3 regions of the Phyllobacterium sp. P30BS-XVII genome follow, and region 2 is predicted to be linked to each of the others. Evidence: riboswitches for the same ligand, from Rfam matches in the RefSeq annotation. Region 2 holds a riboswitch; each other region holds the start of a gene.
What was found. Region 2 has a riboswitch for thiamine pyrophosphate ahead of FHW17_RS01215 (ABC transporter permease). Riboswitches for the same ligand answer to the same signal wherever they lie in the genome.
Positions count from the first base shown of each region.

Region 1: it holds a riboswitch for thiamine pyrophosphate, as region 2 does, so the genes downstream of both, thiB (thiamine ABC transporter substrate binding subunit) here and FHW17_RS01215 (ABC transporter permease) in region 2, are expected to answer to the same signal.
Region 3: it holds a riboswitch for thiamine pyrophosphate, as region 2 does, so the genes downstream of both, thiC (phosphomethylpyrimidine synthase ThiC) here and FHW17_RS01215 (ABC transporter permease) in region 2, are expected to answer to the same signal.

Region 1 covers NZ_JACGXO010000001.1:966,925-974,842, forward strand. The annotation lists gene thiP (thiamine/thiamine pyrophosphate ABC transporter permease) at 1-1,593, opposite strand, end outside; gene thiB (thiamine ABC transporter substrate binding subunit) at 1,598-2,557, opposite strand; TPP riboswitch at 2,663-2,780, opposite strand; gene FHW17_RS04795 (thiamine diphosphokinase) at 3,192-3,818, shown strand; gene FHW17_RS04800 (hypothetical protein) at 3,922-4,218, shown strand; gene FHW17_RS04805 (YMGG-like glycine zipper-containing protein) at 4,365-4,739, shown strand; gene FHW17_RS04810 (ATP-binding cassette domain-containing protein) at 4,902-6,719, shown strand; gene FHW17_RS04815 (cell division protein ZapA) at 6,769-7,134, opposite strand; gene FHW17_RS04820 (DUF4164 domain-containing protein) at 7,162-7,434, opposite strand; gene tkt (transketolase) at 7,742-7,918, shown strand, end outside.
Region 2 covers NZ_JACGXO010000001.1:240,695-248,612, reverse strand. The annotation lists gene FHW17_RS01245 (ABC transporter substrate-binding protein) at 1-736, shown strand, start outside; gene FHW17_RS01240 (ABC transporter permease) at 765-1,832, shown strand; gene nikC (nickel transporter permease) at 1,829-2,758, shown strand; gene FHW17_RS01230 (ABC transporter ATP-binding protein) at 2,755-3,588, shown strand; gene FHW17_RS01225 (ABC transporter ATP-binding protein) at 3,585-4,358, shown strand; gene FHW17_RS01220 (TadE/TadG family type IV pilus assembly protein) at 4,483-5,529, shown strand; TPP riboswitch at 5,585-5,687, shown strand; gene FHW17_RS01215 (ABC transporter permease) at 5,806-6,549, shown strand; gene FHW17_RS01210 (ABC transporter substrate-binding protein) at 6,588-7,535, shown strand; gene thiE (thiamine phosphate synthase) at 7,561-7,918, shown strand, end outside.
Region 3 covers NZ_JACGXO010000002.1:536,647-544,564, reverse strand. The annotation lists gene FHW17_RS08545 (thiazole synthase) at 1-10, opposite strand, end outside; gene thiS (sulfur carrier protein ThiS) at 14-211, opposite strand; gene thiO (glycine oxidase ThiO) at 214-1,167, opposite strand; gene thiC (phosphomethylpyrimidine synthase ThiC) at 1,167-2,999, opposite strand; TPP riboswitch at 3,100-3,216, opposite strand; gene FHW17_RS08525 (NAD(P)H-dependent oxidoreductase) at 3,307-3,876, opposite strand; gene rpsU (30S ribosomal protein S21) at 4,105-4,380, opposite strand; gene FHW17_RS08515 (RidA family protein) at 4,630-4,974, opposite strand; tRNA gene FHW17_RS08510 (tRNA-Lys) at 5,054-5,129, opposite strand; gene FHW17_RS08505 (PhzF family phenazine biosynthesis protein) at 5,233-6,150, opposite strand; gene FHW17_RS08500 (NUDIX hydrolase) at 6,239-6,949, opposite strand; gene FHW17_RS08495 (endonuclease/exonuclease/phosphatase family protein) at 6,953-7,918, opposite strand, start outside.

The sequences.
Region 1 (7,918 bases), 730 kb from region 2:
GCCGCGATCTGCCGTGAACATCAACAACAGGCACAGGGCACCCAGGATCAGTGCCAATCCTGCTGCGTCCTGTGTGCGATAACTTCCCATGCGCTGCAAGAGCAGGAAAGGCAGGGTCTGGATTGAATCATTGCCAAAGAGCGCGATGGTTCCAAGATCGCCAAGCGACAGGGCCATGGCAAAGGCAAACGCAACAGCTGTAGGCAGGCGCAAGACGGGCCAGTCGATCAGGCGCAGCCGGTCCCACCCTGATATGCCGAGTTGAAGGCAAAGCCTGTTGTGGCGGCTTGCGGCCGTATCCCATGCCGGGCGCAAGATACGGAAGGCAAAGGGTACCGCCATGGCAGCGTTGACGCAGATGACCATGACGGGAGCAAGGCTGAACGGGTCGATCGCATGGCGGGAGAGAATAAACCAGCCAGCCCCAATGACGATGGGCGGTACGACCATGATCAGGCTCGCGCCGAGATCCAGCGAACGTTCGAAAACGCCAGGTGCCGCTGCCTGCCTTTGGCTTTGCAGATATTCCCGCGCCATGACAAGTGAGAGTGAGATGAGCACAGAAAGGAGGGCGGCTCCAGCGCCAAGTACGATGCTTGTGACAATGGCGCGCCAGACAGCAAATTCCGTCATTAGCCGGGACAGATCGGCACCTAACCCCGAAACAATGGTTCCTGCCATGGGAAGACCGACGAAGAGCAGGCCAAAGATGATTATTGCTGTATTGACGATTTTTGTCGTCCGGTTCGGCTGATCAAACCGCCGGGCAGTCGTTAGAAGACTGAAACCCTCTTCTGCCGGTTTGCCCGTCAGACTAAGCAGGAGCAGAACGGCTATCGTCAAGCTCAACTGCAGCAGTGTAAGCGATACGGCGCGGGCAATATCGAAATCAAAATGCAGGGATTGATAGATCGCAACCTCCAGCGTGGTTGCGCGCGGCCCGCCGCCCAGCGTCAGGACGATGGTGAAAGATGTGATGCAGAGCATGAAAATCAGCCCGGCAATACCGGAAAGATTGCGCCTGATAACAGGCCATTCGATCAGTTTGAACCGGGCCCAACTGCCCATGCCAAGCTGCGAGGATAGTTTCCAATAGTCGGAGGGAATGGAATCTAGGCTGGCAAGTATGAGCCGTGTCGCCAGTGGCAGGTTGAAAAAGACATGGGCTATCAGAATGCCGGTAAGGCCGTAAATATTGGGTCTGGCATCGATTCCAAGCCTGTCAAAACCAAAAGCAAGCAGGCCATTACGGCCATAAATGCTGGTGATGCCAAGGACGGCGACGAGCGCGGGCAGGGCCAATGGCAGGGCAAAGAGGCGTAAGATGAGTGCCCGGCCCGGAAAGGCGGGATGTTCATGCAATGCGCGGGCGAGGGGAATGGCAAAGACAACCGCAAGCAGCATCGATAATAGCGCCTGCATGAGGGTAAAGCGCGCCACACGCCATAAATAGCTGTCGAAAGCCGCAAAGCCTTCGGTGCTTCCTCGCAGCGCTTCCACTGCAAGGCTGAGAAGAGCGCCACCCGCAAGCACTGCCAGAAAGGCAAGGGCGATGGCCCCGGCCCATGGTTTCAGCATGCGGGTGGCAGTCATGCTGCTACAGGCTCATGGCCGCAAGCCATTCATCGATCCAGGCTTTGCGGTTCCTGGCAACCTCTTCAGCTGGGAAGATCAGCGTCTTGACCGGTTTCACAAGGTTCTCGAAGGCTGGATTGAGGGCATCGGTGGTTTTGGCCGCAGGGTACATCCAGTTGTTTTCAGGAATGGCATCCTGAAATGCCGGACTGGTCATGAAGCTTAGAAACTGCGCCGATAGCGGGTTTTTCGCACCGTTGACCGTTTGAGCCGCAACCTCGATCTGCAGGTAGTGCCCTTCGCTGAATGAAATCGCCTTGTAGCGATCCACCCGTTCTGCGATCAGATGATAGGCCGGAGAGGTGGTGTAGGACAGAACGAGCGGTGCTTCGCCCTTGGTGAAGAGGCCATAGGCCTCGGACCAGCCCGGTGTGACGGTCAAAACGCGATTTTTCAGCTTGGCCCAGGCTTCACCGGCCTTATCGCCATAAACAGATTTAACCCAGAGAAGCAGGCCAAGGCCCGGCGTCGAGGTGCGCGGGTCCTCGATGACGATTTTTTGCGTCGAATCGCCTTCCACAAGTTCTTTCAGAGTCTCGGGCGGCGTTTTCAGCTTTTCCGAATCATAAATGACGGCGAAATAGCCGTAGTCATAGGGAACGAAAATATCGTCCTTATAGCCACCGGGGATATTCACCGCGCTGGTATCGATGCCATGGGGAGCAAAAAGATTGGTCTCTTTCGCTTCAAAGGTCAGGTTCGTGTCGAGCCCGAGAACAATATCCGCCTTTGTCGATTCGCCCTCGAGTTTGACGCGGTTGAGCAGCGCGACGCCATCGGCAACGGCTACAAATTCCACCGTGCATGCACATTGCTTCTCGAAAGCCTCCTTGACCTTCGGTCCCGGACCCCATTCGGCGGTGAAGCTTTCATAGGTGTAAACGGTGAGTTTGCCTTCGGCCAGTGCCGCGCCAATTGGCATGAGGCCGACAAATGCGGCCAAAACAGCCGCGGTCTTTACAATAGTCCCAAATGGCCGCATCGGCGCCTCCTATCGTTCATGGTTCAAAAGGATTGGTGCGCCGGCAAATCTGCCGCGTCTAATCCCTCCGCCGGTACAAGCCGGATCAGGTTCCGCGGGTTGGCAGGGTTTCCCCTTAGGCCTCTCAGCCGGTCGATCAGATCCGGCACCCCGTTAGAGCATCGCAAGGATAGAGGTTCGGCCAGAGCGGTGCAAGCGGTCGATACTTATGAAATCCTTATGTTTTGCCCAATCTGCCAAATCGAAAGCTGACATTCCCAGCCCTATCTTCCGCCGCGAAAACATCCCCTCACGGCCTGTTTTCCAAAAGAAAGGTTCAATCATGTTTCGGGGTCACGGCTTTTATCATTCCGGCGTCAGGGTTCAGCAGACGACAGCGTCGAGAAATCCAAGGAATAATTCGATGCGCTTGCGTCTCCGCCATCAAAAATTCTTCACGGCACTCAATCCAAGCCTGTTTTTGGCCGTGGGCGTCGCGATTGCAGGCATTGCGGCAATCGTACTCGGACGGCTCGGGTAGAACCACGTCACGCAAGCTCTGTGCGACCGGCTTTTGCCATGCTATGGCCGGTGCATGAGCAAATTCGTTCTTCTCCTTGGCGGCACGCTTCACGTTACCGATCGTCTTCGGCGTCTCGTGGCGGGAGCGCGCATTCTTGCCGCCGATGGTGGGATAGTTCATGCGGGCGCGCTGGGCCTTGAACCGGAGCTGTGGCTGGGCGATTTCGATTCGACATCGCCTGAGTTGGCAGAACGCTATGCCCACATACCACGTTCGGTATTTCCCGCGGCCAAAGACATGACCGACGGCGAACTGGCGCTCAATGAAGCCTATCGGCTGGGGGCGACGGAAGTGATTCTCTGCGGCGCTTTTGGCGGCGAACGCACAGATCATACGCTGCTGCATCTGACCATGGCGACCCGCTATGCTGCGCAGGGCCGAAAGATCATCCTGTCGAGCGGGACCGAAGAAGCACACCCTCTGGTTGCAGGGGAATATTCGTTCGATTTTGCTGATGGAACTGTGTTCAGCATTGTTGCATTTACGTCCCTGCGTGGATTATTTATCCGTGGTGCGCGATGGCCGCTGGAAAATATGGAACTTTCTTTCGGTTCATCGCTTACAGTGTCGAATGCCGTGTGTGGAAATCTCCACGTATCGCTTCGTTCAGGCAATGCAGTTCTGATTGCGGCGCCGTAAAATTGCCCAACGCTTGTAAAACAAAGCGGAAAATGCAATTCTTGCGGTACAGCATTGGGGACGCAAGCTGGTAGGTTTAGTTTTAAAACGGGAGAGGTCTTCCATGTTGAAAAGTTTGTCGACAGTAGCAGTTGCAGCCGTTCTGGCACTTTCAGTGGCCGGTTGTACAACTGGTGAGCAGCGCGCTGCAGGTTATGGTGTTGGCGGTGCAGCCCTTGGTGCATTGGCCGGTGGTGCAATCGGTGGTGGCCGTGGCGCGCTTGCTGGTGCAGCTATCGGTGGTGTTGGCGGCGTCGCCGTTGGTGCCGCAACAGCCAACAATGATGGCGGTGGCCGTCGTTATTGCACATACGAAAACCGCTATGGCGAGCGTTATCGCGCGCCTTGCCGCGGTTACTAATTCTTCCCCATCAGGGAATACAGGACAGGCCGGGAAACCGGCCTGTTTCTGTTTGTGGGCCCTGAGAGCCTGCCAAGGCCGATCTTTCTTCTGCCGCATTAAGGCTTCAAGGTTTGCCCGCTATATTCATGTTGAGAGGATTTACAATGGGTTTTCGTTTAGCCGCGATTGCGGTTTCAGCGCTTCTGGCCATGTCATTGGCCGGCTGTGAAACGAGCGAACAGAACCAGCGTGCCGGGACGGGCGCGTTGATCGGTGGCGGTGTTGGTGCACTTGCCGGACAGGCACTCGGACATAATACCAAAAGCACTGTGATTGGTGCGGCCGGCGGCGCGCTTCTGGGTGCAGCTGTTGGTACAGCAACAACTCCCAGTGGCAGCGGTAATGGCAATCAAAACCTTTGCCGTTATCAGAGGCCCGATGGCAGCATTTACAATGCTCCATGTGAAGGCAATGGTGGCCGTGGTGCAGCCTATGGCGGTTACAACAATGGCGGTGGCTACAACAACGGCGGCTACTAAGCAGCCAGCCACGTTGCTGAATGAATGCAGACAGGCCGGATTTCCGGCCTGTTCCGTTTTATATGGTAAAGATATTTGACAGCGGCGCCAATCTCGCCGACAAGCGCCCGTCGGCACTGATGTCAGGCAATAGCGCTCATTTTCCAGAACTGAAAAAACTCCATGGCTCCTCCACTTCTTCGTCTTGACCGGATTGCATTGACGTTTGGCGGCACACCGCTTTTGACCGATGCGGCTATTTCCGTCAGCGAGGGCGACCGTATCGCCCTTGTTGGCCGCAACGGCTCGGGCAAGTCAACCTTGCTGAAAATCGCGGCGGGCTTTATTGCGCCAACCGACGGCGAAGTGTTCCGCCACCCCGGCGTGACGGTTCGCTATCTGGCTCAGGCGCCCGATATGGAAGGCTTTGCCAGTGTCCGCGACTATGTTGAAGCAGGTCTTGGACCGGCGGATGATCTCTACCGGGTCAGTTACATCCTCGAACATCTCGGCCTGACTGGAGAAGAAAAGCCTGACAATCTGTCGGGCGGTGAAGCACGCCGTGCGGCATTGGCCAAGGTTCTGGCACCGCAGCCGGATATCCTGCTTCTCGATGAGCCAACCAATCATCTGGATTTGACAACCATTGAATGGCTGGAAGGTGAACTCAGGCAGATCCGCTCCAGTATCGTGGTCATCTCCCACGACCGGCGCTTTCTCGAAAACATCAGCCGCTCCACTGTCTGGCTTGATCGCGGTGTTACGAAACGGCTCGATCAGGGTTTTGGCGCCTTCGAAGAATGGCGCGACAAGGTGCTTGAGGAAGAAGAGCGCGATCTGCACAAGCTTGGCCGCCAGATCGTGCGCGAAGAACATTGGTTACGGTACGGCGTTACGGCACGGCGCAAACGCAACATGCGCCGCCTCGGCGAGTTGCACACGATGCGCGGCGAATTCCGCAATCATCGCCGCGCGCAGGGAACAGCGGTTCTTAAAGCCAGCGACAGCAAGGAATCCGGCAAGCTGGTCATTGAGGCGGAACATCTGGTCAAGGCTTACGGCGAGCGCGTGCTTGTCAAGGATTTCTCCACCCGTATCCAGCGTGGCAACTGTGTCGGCTTTGTTGGTCCCAATGGTGTGGGCAAGACCACGCTTCTCTCCATGCTAACGGGTCTGCTGGCACCCGATAGCGGTTTTATCCGTCTCGGAACCAATCTCGAAATTGCGGTGCTCGATCAGAAGCGCGATAGTCTCAACCTTGAGCAGACGCTTTCCGATTATCTGACCGATGGTCGCGGTGAGAATGTCATCGTCAATGGCGAGCAGCGCCATGTGGCGTCCTATATGAAGGACTTCCTGTTCCAGCCGGAGCAGCTGCGCACGCCGATCCGCGAACTCTCCGGTGGCGAAAGGGCGCGGCTGATGCTGGCGCGTGTATTGGCCCGTCCGGCCAATCTGCTGGTACTCGACGAGCCGACCAACGATCTCGATATGGAAACGCTTGACCTCCTGCAGGAGCTGGTTTCCGGTTTTGCCGGAACGGTGCTGCTGGTCAGCCATGATCGCGATTTCCTTGACCGTACCGTAACGTCAGTGATCGCACCTGAGGGCGATGGCCGCTGGCTTGAATATGCTGGTGGTTATACGGATATGCTGGCACAGCGCAAGGAAGCGCTGGCGACGCGCAAAGACCTCAAGGCAACCAAGCTACAAACGTCTGCCGATGCATCCGGTGAAAAGCCAACGGCGCAGCGCGAGGAAAAGCGCAAGCTTTCCTACAAGCAGAAATTTGCGCTGGAGAATCTGCCGGGCAAGATGGAGGCATTGCACGCCGATATCCACAAGCTTGAGGCGAAGCTGGCTGATCCCAATCTTTTTGCCAAGAACCCGCAGCTTTTCAACAAGACAGTCGAGGAGATCGGCAAAAAACGGCATGACCTCGAACGTTTCGAGGAAGAGTGGCTGGAACTCGAAATGCTGCGCGAGGAAATCGGCGGCTAGAGCAGTTTCCGTTTAAACAGGGCTGCTCCAGCTTCGTTACCTAACGATCTTAATTGGCCTTTGGGGCAATTTTTGCAGCGAGGTTCTCGATACGGGTTGTGACCTCTGAAAGAACACCTGTTATTGCCGTGTCGTTCTTATCTGCTTTTTGCAGGGCCTCGTCACGGCTCTTGCGCAGGGCATCGGCTTCGTTTTCAAGGCCTTTCACGCGCATCTGCAATTCGTGCAATTCATCCGTGATCATAATGCCAGCCATGACAGTCAGGCGCAGATCACCAATTTCACCAAAAGACGATTTGAGATGCGTAACGTAACGGTCGAACCGTTCGGCAAGGCCAGTCAGGTGTTGCTCCTGGCCCTCGTCACAGGCCATCCGGTACGCTTTGCCGTCAATCGTAACTGTTACAGTGGCCATGGTCGTCTCTTTCAACTGATGTCGATACTACCGGTCCAGTACGGTGCGAATGGATTCCATCGCCGTTACGAGACGGCGAGAGACTTCCTTGTTTGCCGCTTCCAGACGTTCTGCACGTCCTTCCGATGCATCCAGCTCCTGTGCCAGCCTTCGCCGGTCCATGTTCATGCGCTGGACTTCTTCCTCAGCTTCGGCAAAATCACCTTCCTGCTCAAGGCGCATATCAACAGCATCCTCAAGATGAGCCAAGGCTTTTGCCAGTCTTTCCAGAACCTGTTTGAGGGTGGCTTCCTCTGCCATTTTCGTGTTTCCCCTGTGTGTCGCTCTTTTACGCGAATCGCAAAAAGAAGAACAACTTATGCGCCGAAGTCTAGAGGGCACATCAACACCGCGTCAATCAATCCACGCTGTCACAGTTCGGTCATGCACTGATAATAGAACAAGAGAGGGCCTATGCGACGAAAGAGCCCGCTTTTCGAACGCTCCATTTTGACTTAGGTTTTATTGACTCCCTGATGACACCTGCTATGTGTCGCGTGCCTTTTGGATTTTGTCTGAACCGGCGTCCAGAAACGGCATTTCCTATCCTCTTCGAAAGACGGTACACATGACCAATTCTGAAAAATCAAACCAAATGGCCAATGCAATCCGCTTTCTGTCGGCGGATGCAGTGGAGAAGGCCAATTCTGGCCACCCCGGCCTTCCCATGGGCGCAGCCGATATTGCGACCGTTCTCTATACCCGTTTCCTCAAGCATGATCCGAAAGCGCCGCATTGGCCTGAC
Region 2 (7,918 bases):
GATCTATTATTTCAGCCTCAACCAGAAGAACCCGAACCTTGCCAAGCCTGAGGTGCGCGAGGCGCTGAAATACCTCGTTGATTACGATGCGATCGGCGAAAAGCTGATCAAGGGTATCGGTGAAATCCACCAGACATTCCTGCCAAAAGGCATTTTGGGCGAACTGGATGAAAAGCCCTATTCACTCAACGTGGCAAAGGCCAAGGAGCTTCTTGATAAGGCCGGTCTGAAGGACGGCTTTTCGGTCACGATGGATGTGCGCAACAATCAGCCGGTGACAGGCATTGCCGAATCCGTACAGCAGACATTTGCGCAGGGTGGCGTCAAGCTGGAGATCATCCCCGGTGACGGTAAGCAGACGCTGACCAAGTATCGTGCACGTACCCACGATATCTATATCGGCCAGTGGGGTGTTGACTATTGGGACCCGAATTCCAATGCGGAAACCTTCACCAGCAATCCTGACAATGCCGATACGGGTACCAACAAAACGCTCGCATGGCGCAATGCCTGGGATGTACCTGAACTGACCAAGGAAACCAAGGCCGCCCTGCTTGAGCGCGATACAGCCAAGCGTGCACAAACCTATGTGGATCTGCAGAAGAAGGTTCTTGAAACCAGCCCGTTCGTGATGCTGTTCCAGCAGACGGAAGTTGCCGCCGTCCGCTCGAATCTCAAAGATTTCAAGCTGGGACCATCATTCGATACCAACTACGTCTTCAACGTATCGAAATGAACTGGGGCAAACGCCCAAGGCTGACACGATGACAACGACCGATACCCAACTGGAGGCCAGGCGCTCAGGCGCCTGGGTCTCCAGCCTTGCCCTCGCCATTGGCCGTTTTGTGCTGATCGGTGCAATCACCTTCCTTGGCCTTCTTGCCGTTACGTTCTTCATCGGGCGGGTTATTCCTATTGACCCCGCTCTGGCGATCGTTGGTGATCGAGCCCCGGCCCATGTGGTCGAACGCATCCGGGAGGAATACGGGTTGAACTTGCCGATCTATCAGCAGTTCATCCTTTACGTGAAAGGCGCATTGCAGGGCAATTTCGGTAGCTCTGTTCTGACATCAAACCCTGTGATGACCGACATCCGCCGGGTGTTTCCGGCAACGATGGAACTTGCCACGTTCGGCACGCTCATAGGCACGCTTTTCGGCGTACCGCTTGGTGTGCTTGCCGCTGTCAAACGCGGCAGTCTTGTTGACCAGATCGTGCGTCTTATCGGTCTGATCGGCTATTCCATGCCAATCTTCTGGCTTGGGCTTCTGGCACTTCTGGTCTTCTATGCCAAGCTTGGCTGGACCTCCGGTCCCGGCCGTATTGATGTCATTTATGAATATACTTTCACGCCCATAACAGGCTTCTATCTCCTTGACGCCGTGTTGCAGGGCAATTGGGAAGCCTTCCGAAACATCTTCTCCTTCATCATCCTGCCTGCCTCGCTGCTTGGTTATTTCTCGCTTGCCTATATCAGCCGCATGACCCGCAGTTTTATGCTGAATGAACTGGAGCAGGAATATATCGTGGCCGCCCGTGCCAAGGGCCTGTCTGAAACCCGTATCATCTGGGCCCATGCGCTGCGCAATGCGGCGGTGCCTCTGGTGACGGTGATTGCCCTGTCGTACGCCAATTTGCTTGAGGGATCAGTCCTGACTGAAACAGTCTTTTCATGGCCGGGTCTCGGCATGTACATCACCAATTCCCTGCAGAACGCCGATATGAACGCGGTGCTTGGCGGCACCATCGTCATCGGCACAGTGTTCATCGCCATCAATCTTCTGTCCGATCTTTTGTATCGGGTGCTGGACCCACGGACGCGCGCACGATGAGCCAGACAATCAAGACACCACCCATGTCCCGCCGTGAATGGCTGATGAGTGATCGTCCGCAATCGCGCTTGCAGGCAAGGCTCGGCCGCGCCTATCTGGTGTGGGGCCGCTTTGCCAGCAACCGGCTCGCCCTTGCCGGTCTTGCCATCATCATCGCTTTGTTGCTGGTCGCCGCCCTGGCCAATGTTCTGGCGCCGCATTCGCCCGTCATTGGCGATTTGCGTAATGCGCGCCTGTTGCCGCCCGGCGGTGACTATTGGCTTGGCACTGATGATCAGGGCCGCGATATTCTCTCACGGCTGATCTATGGCTCGCGCCTGACACTCTATGTGGTGATTCTCGTTGCCATCATCGCGGCACCTATCGGCCTGATCGTTGGCACTGTCGCCGGATATGCCGGTGGCTGGGTGGATTCGATCCTGATGCGCCTGACGGATATTTTCCTTGCCTTTCCAAAGCTCATTCTGGCGCTTGCGCTGGTCGCGGCCTTGGGGCCCGGCATTGAGAATGCGGTCTTGGCCATTGCCGTCACCTCATGGCCGCCCTATGCCCGTATAGCCCGAGCTGAGACGCTCACCATACGCAACTCCGACTATATCGCAGCCGTGCGCCTGATGGGTGCCTCGCCCTTTCGGATTGTCCTGCGACACATCATGCCGCTCTGCCTGTCCTCGCTCATCGTGCGTGTGACGCTTGATATGGCTGGTATCATCCTGATTGCAGCCGGTCTCGGCTTTCTTGGTCTCGGCGCTCAGCCGCCACTGCCGGAGTGGGGTGCGATGATCGCTTCGGGCCGCCGCTTCATCATGGATCAATGGTGGGTTGCGGCAGCACCCGGCTTTGCCATTGTCATCGTCAGCCTTGGCTTCAACCTGCTGGGAGATGGCCTGCGCGATGCGCTTGATCCGCGGGGTAACAACCAATGAGCACCCTTTTGACCGTCAATGATCTGCGGGTTCAGTTTCCAACCCGCACCGGGGTGGTCGATGCCGTGCGCGGCGTCGCCTTTACCCTTGGCCGTGAACGTCTTGGTATTGTCGGTGAATCCGGTTCGGGCAAATCCCAGACCGGGCGCGCCATAATGGGGCTGACGCCGTCTCATGCGAAAATCACGGCAGAGACGCTGAATTTCGACGGGATCGATCTTCTGAAAGTTTCAGCAGCCGAACGGCGCTCGCTGCGCGGCAATCGCATTGCCATGATCCTGCAGGACCCGAAATATTCGCTCAATCCGGTTATGAGCATCGGAAGGCAGATCGTCGAAACCCTGCGCACCCATGAAAGGGTCAGCCGGTCAGAAGCGCGCAAGCGGGCGCTCGATATGCTTGCTGCCGTGCAGATCCGCGACCCTGAGCGGGTTTTTGACCTGCACCCGCACGAGGTCTCGGGCGGTATGGGTCAGCGTGCCATGATTGCCATGATGCTGATCACCGGACCTGAACTGCTGATTGCAGACGAGCCGACCTCGGCACTTGATGTTACCGTCCAGCTCGACGTTCTTGCCATTCTCGACAATCTGGTGCGGGACCGCGGCATGGGGCTGATCTTCATCTCGCATGATCTGCGGCTGGTATCGTCCTTCTGTGACCGGGTCATTGTCATGTATGCCGGACGGATCGTCGAGGAGATTGCCGCCAAGGACCTGCACAATGCCAAACATCCCTATACGCAAGGTCTTCTGAACTGCATGCCAAAAATCGGTGCCGATACCCATCCGCTTCCCGTCCTTGATCGTAAGCCGGAGTGGGCCGCATGACCACATCTCCTTCCAAAGCGCTTATTGTCGATAAACTTGAAGTGACATTCGACCGCTTCCGCGCGCTTCGCGGCGTCAGTCTTGACGTGATGCCGGGCGAATCCTTCGGGCTTGTCGGCGAATCCGGTTCAGGCAAATCGACATTGCTGCGTGCCATTGCAGGACTGGCCCCAACGACACGCGGATCGATCACCATCAACGGCAAGCTTCTCGGCAAGAGCCGCACCAAGGCATTCTACCGGGAAGTGCAGATGGTGTTTCAGGACCCCTATGGTTCTCTGCATCCGCGCCAGACCGTCGACCGGCTTTTGCTGGAACCGCTGGCCGTGCATGGCTTTGCCGATATTGAAAAACGCATCCTGCGCGCGCTTGACGAGGTGGGGCTGGGATCAAGTTTCCGCTTCCGCTATTCGCATCAGCTATCCGGTGGTCAGCGCCAGCGCGTGGCGATCGCGCGCGCCCTGATCCTTGAACCATCGATCCTGCTTTTGGATGAACCGACATCGGCGCTCGATGCCTCGGTGCAGGCGGAGGTGCTGAACCTGCTTGAACAGATCCGCCGCGACCGCAAATTGACATTCCTTATGGTCAGCCATGATCTGGCTGTTGTGACCCACATGTGCGACCGGCTGATGGTGATGCAGAACGGGGCTGAGGTGGAGCGCCTTTCAGCTGATGATCTTGCGGCGCACAAGGTCACGCAGGCCTATACGCGCAATCTGCTTATCGCCAGCGAGGGCTTTGTGCGGCCGGATATACCCGCCGCTTAGGCTCTGCTTCACCGGATTTTTACCATACGCCCAGACTTGCCGCAGATCGTGACAATCTGAATGAATTTGCTAAAGGCGCATTTACGCCATTTCATCCATGGTCCGCTCAACACCGGAGCGGGCTATGAAAAAATTCAGAGATTTTCTTAAAGATACCAGCGGCGCAACTGCATTGACGTTTGGACTATTGCTTGTGCCGCTTCTCGGCGTGACAGGATTGGCTGTGGATTATACCCGTGCAAGCAGTGATCACGCGGAACTGCAGAATGCAGCAGATGTCGCGGTTTTGTGGGGCGCCTCTACGTACAATGGCAGCAATTTACCCGATGTGAAGGCTCGCATTCAACAAAGTTTGCGCGCTAATCTTCCAGGCTTTGACGCTAGTGGTGCTACTTACAATGTGTCGGTTACGAACGATGTCCCCGCACGGATTAAGCTTTCACTCGCGAGGCCAATGAAGACGACATTCATGCAGGTATTGAACCAAAATTCGATGGATATCGGGACCACTTCGACAGCTTCAGGAGCATTGACGCCAAAGAGCGCAACAATAAAGGTCACGAACGTAAAAGGAATTTATTACAAGAAAATTTCCATTATTGTTGTTGGAGCCGATGGTGCTGAGAAACAAGTCGGCTCTATCGAATACAAGTACATTAACAACATTGGGACATCCAATCCCGCAGTGGGATCAACGCCGCTGACCTTTGATTTGGGCACATACAAATCGTTTTATTTTACCATGATCGTCAAGAAAGACGGCTGTCCTATTGGAATGAAGCCTTCGGGCAGGAATTGTGTGGATGCCCCCAAAGTAAAATCCAACGACCCTAAAACTCCCGGATTGGTGAATGATCCCCGCTATCAGATTACGCCCACCCCGGAGAATCTGACTTTTGCTGACGATCAGAGCATCAAAAACGATGAGAAAACCAACGCCTTTCTCGTCAGAAGCGACAGAGCAAACGACGCATGGAGGTTTGCGGAGGGTGGTGCTCAGTCGACGAAACCCGGCGAGAAAGAACCTATTGTCATGAATAAGCTGATGAATTGCGATGGTTCGGTAAAAAAACACGGCTGGGAAGATGGCGGTGGTGACACGCCGGATTTCGAGTATACGCTCACAACCGGCTGTGCATTCGATTACTCACAAATTCGTCTGACCCAATAAATCCTCAACACGAAAGCGGCGCGATTGACTTTGCTCTTGCGCCGCTCCATCATGACTTTATTCCGAGGGGGGCACTGTACAGTGCTGAGATAGCGTCGAGCTGGACCCTTGAACCTGATCCGGGTTATGCCGGCGTAGGAACGGGAATTGAGCACTCTTCACGCACTCTGCCTTGTCTTCGCACATATCCGGATTTCCACGCTTTTGATGGAGTCCTGCAGATGCCGTTTACCCTGATATCGCAATCATTATTTCTGTGACGATGTGATCGCCGCCATGGGCATGCTTGTCCGCATCACTGGCGCCTTGTTGGCCGTACTTCTGTGCTGGCAACTGGCTGTCTGGGCTTTGCAGCCGCCACGCTTTATCCTGCCCGGTCCCGGCTCAGTTATTGTCGCCTTGATCGAGCAGCGCCACTATCTCCTGACCAATGCCGCCATCACCGTGCTCGAAATCCTGCTCGGATTGTTCTTTGGCGCTGTTGCCGGAATCCTGACCGCGCTTCTTGTTGCCGGTTTGCCCGGCTTTGGCCAGATCGTGTGGCCGGTTCTGCTTGTTTTACAGGCACTACCTGTCTTTGCCATCGCGCCGCTTCTGGTGCTCTGGTTCGGTTTTGGCCTTGCCTCGAAAGTGGTCATGGCCAGCCTCATTATCTTCTTTCCCGTGGCCTCCGCCTTTGCCGATGCGCTGCGCCGCACCAATCAGGATTTGCTGGATGCCGCTGCCCTGACACAGGCAACGCCGCTGGCAACCCTGTTTCGAATCCGCGTTCCCAGCGCCTTGCCCGGTCTTGGCTCGGGCCTGCGCGTTGCGGCGGTCTTTGCGCCCATTGGTGCGGTGATTGGCGAATGGGTCGGTGCCTCGCGTGGGCTTGGCTTTGTCATGCTTCAGGCCAATGCCCGTATGCAGACCGATACGCTGTTTGCCGCTCTCATCATTCTCGCAGTGCTGACCATTGTCCTGCGCTTTCTCGTCGATGCTTTCGCCGCGCGCCTCACCCCTTGGATGCAGGTGTCATGATCAGAATTTTCGTTCGTCCCATCAATAAAGGAATATCCATGTTTCGCCGCTGTGCGTTTGCCTTTGCTCTCTTAATCGCGTTGCCTTTCCTGCCGTCACAGGCGGTGGCAGCGGACAAGCTGTCTGTTCTTCTCGAATGGTTCGTCAACCCTGATCATGCACCGCTGGTTGTCGCTCGCGAAAAGGGTTTTTTCAGTGAGGCCGGTCTTGATGTCGATCTGATCCCGCCGGCTGATCCGGCCGCGCCGCCGCGTCTTGTTGCGGCAAAACAGGCTGATATTGCCATCGGCTATCAGCCCAATCTCTATCTCAGCCATGATGAAGGCCTGCCGCTGGTGCGTTTTGGCACCTTGGTGGAAACCCCGCTCAATACGGTGATGGTACTGGCCGATGGTCCCATTAAAAGCCTGAAGGATTTGAAGGGCAAAAGGGTCGGCTTTTCCGTGGCGGGCTTTGAAGATGCCATGCTTGGGGCCATGCTGAAATCGGAAGGCCTGAAAGCCGATGATGTCGAACTGATCAATGTCAATTTCGCCCTTTCGTCATCGCTCATCGCCAAACGGGTGGATGCGACTGTTGGTGGTTACAGGAACTTTGAACTCACCCAAATGGCGCAGGAAGGCCATAAGGGAACGGCGTTCTTCCCGGAGGAGCACGGTGTCCCTGTCTATGATGAACTGATCTTCCTGACCCATCCGGACCTTGCAAAAGATGATCGTTTGAAACGTTTCATCGAAGCGGTGGAGAAGGGCGCTGTTTATCTGACCAATCACCCGGATGAATCCTGGGCGCTGTTCATCAAAGCCTATCCCGATCTCGATAACCCGCTGAACCGGCAGGCGTGGACGGATACTTTGCCGCGTTTTGCCAAGCGTCCCGCTGCGCTCGACCGTAGCCGTTATGAGCGCCTCGGTGTGTTCATGCACGATGCCGGGCTGATCAAATCCGTACCCAAAGTCGAGGACCTCGCCGTTGAACTGCGGTGAAACGTTTCATAGAGGAAGAACAATCATGCCAAAAGTAGATTTTCGTTTGAATGCCATTGTCGATGTTGATGCGATCGGTGGTGACAAGAATCTGGGCGGGCTGGCGCTGCAGGCCGCGCGCGGCGGCGCAACCATTATCCAGTACCGTGACAAGAACTCGCCGACGCGGGCGATGGTCGAACGCGCCCGCGCCATCCATGCGGCGCTCAAAGGCACTGGTGTGCCCTTGCTCGTCAATGACCGTATCGATGTCGCTCTGGTGGCTGGTGTTGAAGGTGTGCATGTCGGGCGTGAGGACATGCTGGTCAGTGACGCAAGAAAGCTGCTTGGCCCGGATGCGATTATCGGCCTCACCGTGAAAAACGAAGCGGACGCACAGGCGG
Region 3 (7,918 bases), on a different contig from region 2:
GTTTTAGCATGGCTCAACCTCCCTGCCGGGGCGTCAGGATTTCCACCTTGTCGCCTTCATTCAAGGTAAAGGTCGAACGCGCCGCAGCCCGCACCAACTCGCCGTTGAGCGCGGTTGCCAGCCAGTCGCCCTCATAGTCAAGCTCGCCAAGCAGATCGCCCAGCGTTCGGGAAGTAACCTCCAGCGGTTCTCCATTGATGATAAGTCTCATGATCAAGCTGCCTTCTCATACTTAAAAACCATCGCTGCCGCCTGTATTGCCATGGCGGGTGCGAGCAGAAACCCATGCCGGTAAAGTCCATTAATGCTGACCACTTTGCCCTCCCGCTCTACACGCGGAAAATTATCCGCATAGGCGGGCCTGACCCCAACACCGGTCTCAAGGATTGCCGCCTCGCCTAAAGCCGGGTGCAGGCTATAGGCGGCATTGAGCAATTCCATCATCGAGCGGGCGGTGATCGGCCCCGCCGCGTCGCTTTCGATCATCGTCGCTCCGACCATGAAGATATGGTCGGCACGCGGCACGATATAAACGGGGAATCGCGGATGGATCAGTCTCACAGGCCGGGCCAGCGAGACATCGCGCGTTTGCAGGACAAGCATTTCACCGCGCACCCCGCGCAGATCAGGTTTGGTTGCGCAATAGCCTGTGCAATCAACGATGACATCAAAGGCGCCATCCGCTTCGCCACTCACGAACCGGACGCCGGAGACGGCCAGCTTTTCCGCCAGCATGGTCAAGGCGCGGCGCGGGTCGAGATGGGCTTCTTCCTTGAAAAACAATCCCCGGCGAAACCGGCCCTCAAGATCGGGCTCCAGATGGGCCAGTTCCTGCGCGTCCACATGGGCAAAACCGGATGTGCGCGAACCAAACCGGTCGAGTTCCCGGATATCCCGTGCGGGCGCTAAAACCAATGTGCCATTGCGCATAACGCTTCCGGGCAAAGCTGCCTCCCACCAGGCGGCGGCTTTCAGCCCAAGTTCAAGCACCTGTTCATCGGCACTTTCGCGCTCGCAATAGGGTGCAAGCATCCCGCCCGCATACCACGATGCGGTGGATGACTTGTCCCGGCGCGGGTCAAGGACTGTTATGTCCCCGCCCCGTGCCAACAGTTCATGGGCGGCGGTGAGTCCGGCGACCCCCGACCCTTTGACGAGAATACGCATCAGAACTCATCACCTGATACCGGTATGGGAACGGCCACCGATTTCAATGGCATATAGAGATCGCCGCCCTGCTTGAATTTCTCGGCCATCGCAGACATGCCCTCCTTCTGCGCCTCGGCGCGGATATCATGGGAAATCCGCATCGAGCAGAATTTCGGCCCGCACATGGAACAGAAATGCGCGACCTTATGCGCCTCCTTCGGCAGTGTTTCATCGTGGAAAAGCCGCGCCGTTTCCGGGTCGAGCGACAGGTTGAACTGATCCTCCCAGCGGAATTCGAAGCGCGCGCGCGACAGTGCATCGTCGCGCAGCTGTGCCGCCGGGTGCCCCTTGGCGAGATCCGCCGCATGGGCGGCGATCTTGTAGGTGATCACCCCGATTTTCACATCATCGCGGTTCGGCAGGCCAAGATGTTCCTTTGGTGTCACATAGCAAAGCATGGCCGTGCCGAACCAGCCGATCATCGCCGCACCGATGCCCGAGGTAATGTGATCATAGCCCGGTGCGATATCCGTCGTGAGCGGTCCGAGCGTATAGAATGGCGCTTCACCGCAGACCGCCAACTGCTTGTCCATGTTGGCCTTGATCTTGTGCATCGGCACATGGCCGGGGCCTTCAATCATCACCTGACAACCCTTGGCCCAGGCAATCTGCGTCAGTTCACCCAGCGTTTCCAGTTCGGCAAATTGTGCCGCATCATTGGCGTCGGCAATTGAGCCGGGACGCAGGCCATCGCCAAGTGAAAAGCTGACATCATAGGCGCGGCAGATATCGCAAATCTCGGCAAAGTGCTCGTAGAGAAAACTCTCGCGATGATGATGCAAGCACCATTTGGCCATGATCGAACCGCCACGCGAGACAATGCCGGTCACACGATCAACGGTGAGCGGTATGTAATGCAACCTAACACCCGCATGGATGGTAAAATAGTCGACGCCCTGCTCCGCCTGCTCGATCAGCGTATCGCGGTAAACTTCCCATGTCAGGTCTTCGGCAATGCCGCCAACCTTTTCCAATGCCTGATACAGCGGCACAGTCCCGATCGGCACCGGCGCATTGCGGATGATCCATTCGCGGATGTTGTGGATGTTGCGCCCGGTGGAGAGGTCCATCACCGTATCGGCGCCCCAGCGGATCGCCCAGACCATCTTTTCCACTTCTTCTGCCATGGAGGATGTCACGGCAGAATTGCCGATATTGGCATTGATCTTGACCAGAAAATTACGGCCGATGATCATCGGTTCAAGCTCGGGATGGTTGATATTGGCCGGGATGATCGCCCTGCCCCGCGCAATCTCCTCGCGAACAAATTCCGGCGTCACATGATCCGGCACCGAAGCCCCGAAGGAATTGCCATCCCGTTCCAGCTTGGTACGCGCAGCATCACGGCCGAGATTTTCGCGGATCGCCACATATTCCATCTCGGGTGTGATGATACCGGCGCGGGCATAGGCAAGCTGCGTGACGGCTTTATCACCCTTCGCCCGCAATGGCTGATTGCGAACCGGAAATTCCGGTGTCAGCCGCTCGCCGGTGACAAAACCATTGTCCTCAAGCTTGATATGGCGGCCTTCATAGGCAACGAGGTCTTCATGATTGGCCAGCCAGTGTTCACGAATGCGCGGCAGGCCCTTGGCAATATCGATGGTTGCATTGGCATCCGTATAGGGCCCGGATGAATCATACACCGTAACAGGCGGTTCACCCGCCGTCGGGTGAACGGATATCTGGCGCAATGGCACGCGCAGATCAGGATAGGCATGGCCCGGTTTATATATTTTGATCGATGCCGGCAGCGGTCCTGCCGAAACGGTTGGGGTAATTGCGGTCATCATCAGGCTCCTAAGCGGTTAAGCGTAAAAACCCAGTTCTGTGCCGGAAGGATGAAAAGAGATTGCGAATCCAGATACGGATTATGTGCCGAGGCTGACTCGCATGACTTTCGCACCGTCCCTACGCCAGTATGAACTGGATCAGGTTCAACGGGTCACTGCGCTGCGAAAGCCAGCAGAATCTCAGCCCCTTGTCGGGACCCCCCTGGTGAATGTCTTGAATTGAAACCCCGATCCGCCATTTGTCAAGCGGATCAGGAAAACTTGAAGCTGTGGCACCCCGGCAAAGCCTCGGGGCCGCGATGGATCAGGAAGCGCGCAGAGGCTTCAAGGCGTTGCTCCACTTGAGCAATTCGCCAATCATCGTATTGGCGCTTGTCACAACCAGTTCGTTGGCCTGAAATTCGCCTTCGTCGTTGATGAACTGCTGAAAAGCGGGAATGGCAACACCCTCTGGGATCGGAACCGTGCGCAAACCGGCAAGCAGCCCTTTGACCGATTCGACCGAGCGCAACCCGCCCGACATGCCGCCATAGCTGACGAAACCAACAGGCTTATAGTTCCATTCCTGCCAGAGATAGATGATTGCATTGGTGAGCGATGGCGGAGCAAAATAGTCATATTCGGGCGTAACGAACACAACCGCATCACCGGCTTCGATCAGCGTGCTCCAATTTTTGGTGTGGGCATGTTCGTATTTCCGAGCGCGCGGATGGTTCGGTTCATCGAAGATTGGCAGGTTGAGATCAGCCAGATCAATCAACACTGGCTCAAACTGGCCATCCTGCTTGACGAAATCATGGAACCATTTTGCAACCGGTGGCCCGGCGCGGCCCGGACGGGTGCTGACTTGGACGATATTGAGCTTAGGTGCCATTGAGACGTCTCCATAGGGCTTTGAACGGTAGGCCCCATGAATAGGCGCGCCATGCAGGAACGCACAAGGAGGCACTTTTTCGAAACCGGGTCATATCGATGTGAACGAATGACTTAGAGCGTCGTGCCGCAAAGTGGGCGGAACGAACACAAAACGAAACCCGCTACGGCGTGACCGTGCGGGTTCTGTCGCGTTTTACAAGGACCGGAAAGCTCCGGTCATTGATGATTATCGGTTATTGCTGAAATCGTTTGAAGCGGCGCCGGGACGGGCAACCCGTTCCTTCTTCTTCGGACCAGGAAGCAGACCTTCACGCTGTGCCTGCTTGCGCGCTGCCTTGCGGGCGCGGCTGACGGCTTCAGCTTTTTCACGGACACGGCGCTCGGATGGCTTTTCAAAAGCCTGGCGCGCCTTCATTTCGCGAAAGAGACCTTCGCGCTGCATCTTCTTCTTCAGAACCCGAAGGGCCTGTTCAACATTGTTATCACGGACGAGAACTTGCAATCGTTTTCCTTACCCATGCTTGTCTCGTCTTGCGAACCTATAAGCCACAATCAGACAAGCGTTTGATGAATTACCACAGTGGCAATCACGAGAAGCGCGGACTTTATTCATTCCCGCGCCAAAAATCCAGTGCATCGGAGCAGATTTACCGGCGCGCACTTCATTTCATCCCAGCAAAATACAATATTTCCGCCGGGATGAACTTATTATTCTGCTTCACCACCCTATCGGGCAGATTTCTGTAAAGAATCAGATCGCAGCAGTGATGATGATTTCGACCTTGTAATCAGGTGTCGCCAGCTTGGCTTCGCCGGTGGCGCGTGCAGGTGTGTTGGCCGGATCGACCCACGCATCCCAAACCGCGTTCATCTCGGCAAAGTCCTTCATGTCGGCCATCCAGATGATAGCCTGCAGGAGCTTGGACTTGTCAGAACCAGCTTCCTTCAACAAACGGTCAACCGAAGCCAGAACATCCTTGGTCTGCTCGGTAACGCTCTTGCCGGGTGTGCCTACCTGACCTGCGAGATAAACCGTGTTGCCATGGATAACGGCCTGGCTCATGCGTGGACCGACTTCAATACGACGAATGCTCATGGAGAGTCTCCTCTAGCAGTTTGGGGATAGACGGACGTGTATAAGAAAAAAGGGCCATACGGCCCTTTTTTCAAAGAATTGGTGGGCACAGTAGGGATCGAACCTACGACCCGCTGATTAAGAGTCAGCTGCTCTACCAACTGAGCTATGTGCCCGTCAGCCGTTGTGACGACCGAAGGTGGGGGCTCTATAACGGGCCAAATCCGGACTGTCCAGCCCTTCATGAAAACTTTATGTCAGCTTTGAACAATAAGTCGCTTAAACGAAAAGCTGCCCCTCTGCCGTCTTGACCGCAGAACCGCCGATACGCCCGCCCACAAGCCTCTGATCGGCAATATCCAGTTCCAGCCGCAACCGTGATGGACGGCCCATTTCCTGCCCCTGTTCCAGCCAGAGGCGCAGTAAACCATCGAGCGGTTCGTCAAAGTTATGGATGGCACCGGCGAAAGCAGCAGTAGCAGACCCTGTCGCCGGGTCCTCATAGGTACCATCGCCGCTCACGAACATCCGCGCGTGAAAATGACTGTCATGCAGCGTGGTCTCTCGGCAATAGACATAGGCTGGAAGCTGGCGTTGACCGATTGTCGGGGCCGCCTTCTTCATGGCTGCCTGATCGATTCGAATGCGGCCAGCCGCGGCCAGCCCATGCACCGGCACGAGAAGATAGGGCACGCCAGCGTCCCAGATGGTTGGAACGTGATTCTCGAAGCCAATTTCCTTTGGCTCCAGACCCAAGGCCCTCGCAAGGGCTATCTTGTCATACTCATAGGGCAGCGGTTCCGGCAATTTGGGAAGATCAAATTCAGCAAAGGCACCGTGGCTGGTCAATTTGACACCGCAGCGAACCGGACCAATCTGCTCTTCCAGAATGATCAGCGCTTCCTGATCATCCGAAACATCGGGGAAACGAACCTGCGCCAGAGCAATGGCAGAGCCCACAGTCGGATGACCCGCAAAAGGCATTTCATATTCGGGTGTGAAAATCCGGATTCGTGCCGTATGGGCGGGATTCTGGGCAGGCAGGACAAAAACCGTCTCGGAGAAATTGAACTCCTGGGCAATCTTCTGCATGGTCCCATCGTCAAGGCCAGCGGAATCGTGGACGACAGCCAGCGGATTACCCGTCAGAACCTTGTCGGTGAAAACATCATAAACCTGATAGCGCCTGCCGCTCATGTGGTGCTCCTCGTCGAACCTCTGGCAAAAGTAGAGACTGGAGGGAGCGGATCAAGTTAAACCTTGTGACGGTGACATTCCAGTCCAGCTAGGCTGTAAAGTGCCAATCGGCAAATGTGCTGAACGTGCGCGGTGTTGCCTCGCCCATTTCGCCCGCCGCAGAGATGGCACAGATATCATCAAGCTCCGGATCAGCCTGTGCGGCGATGGTTTTACGGATGGAGGCAAGCAACTCATCCGCCGTCCGGGTAAAATAATAGCGCCGGAAAACTGCGATACTGCGATCAACCCGCACCAGATAGGCCATATCATCACGCCGCGCGGCCCCGGAAAGATCAAGTCCGGTTTCTTCGGCCACTTCGCGCTGGGCATTGCCATCGAAATCCACCCGATCGCCGACCAGATCATCGATATCAAACGAGCCAGCCGGGAAATAAACACGCCCCGCAGCCGAAGTCGTCGCACCCATTTGGCCAGCAATCAGCCTGTTGTCACTGGAGACAATGACGCCGACGCTGAATATATGCCACGGCTTTTCACCCGCCACATTGCGCTTCCAATGCAGCATCGTGGCAAAGCTGGTGCGTTTATAGGTTGCGCGGAAAATACCATCCTCAACCCCAGCCTGTTCGGCCATAAAAAACGATCCGTCAAACAATGCCGGGTTCACCGCACGTTCTTGAGCCCAGTTTGCCCCTATCGCATCATGATGCTGAACCGCATAGGCAAGCGGTCCCTCCTCCACACGCACAATGGTTTGCCTGATCGGCGTGACGGTTTCTTCCGGTATATTGAGCATCAGTCAGACAACATCAAAAGTTACGGCAACAGGGCAATGATCGCTCGCCTTGGGGCGATCCCAGCCAATACGCGGAAACATCTCGACCTTCTGGTCGGGCGGGAAAATCGTGCGATACGGCTGGCCGCGCCTGATAATATCGGGAACCGCGTCGCTATTGGTTCGCGCAAGCGCCGGAGAAGCCAGTATGTAATCCAATTGGCACAGATGACGCTCCTCTGGCCCGCGCGTGTGATACAGCGTCCAGCGATCCATCACCGGTCGGCGCTCTACCAGATTTTCGCAAAAACCACCTTCCAGAAGCACGTCAACACTGCTCGCTGCTTCACGCACCGGCTCAAACGTATATCCACCCATGGAATCGCCGCCGATAATCACCCGCTCACGATAATCATTGAAATCACCGCAGATCACCCAATGCTTGTCCGCCGGGCCACCACTACCAGCAAACCGGTTCTCAATGATCCGCCGCACCGCCCTTGCCTCGGCCATACGAACGGGCATGGACGCCGTGCGCCCGTCAAGACCATTGCGCGGCGGCCCCATGGATTTGAAATGGCTGACAAACAATGTCAGCGGCCGTCCACCGATCCGCACGTCGATCTCCAGACAGTCGCGTTTGAAAATGCGTTCATGCGGCTCAAGGCCAAGCGCCGCAAGGTCGGCGTTATAAAGACCGAAATCATTATAGGTAACATGGGCGTGGCTGGTCATTTCGATGAATTCGATAGGCTCGCCATGCCGTGTCTGGTCGCGCATCAGCACGGCAACATCGATGCCGCGCATGTCATTGCCTTCAAGCATATATTTGTGCCGGTAGCCCTCGCCCACCATCTTGAACAGATAGCCGAACTCGAAGGCATTCAGTGCGCCGATATTGTCGACTTCCTGCAGGCACAGAATATCCGCATGGGTTTCGGCAATCGCCAATGCGGTGAGCTGCCGCGTATCATCCGCATGGGCAATGGC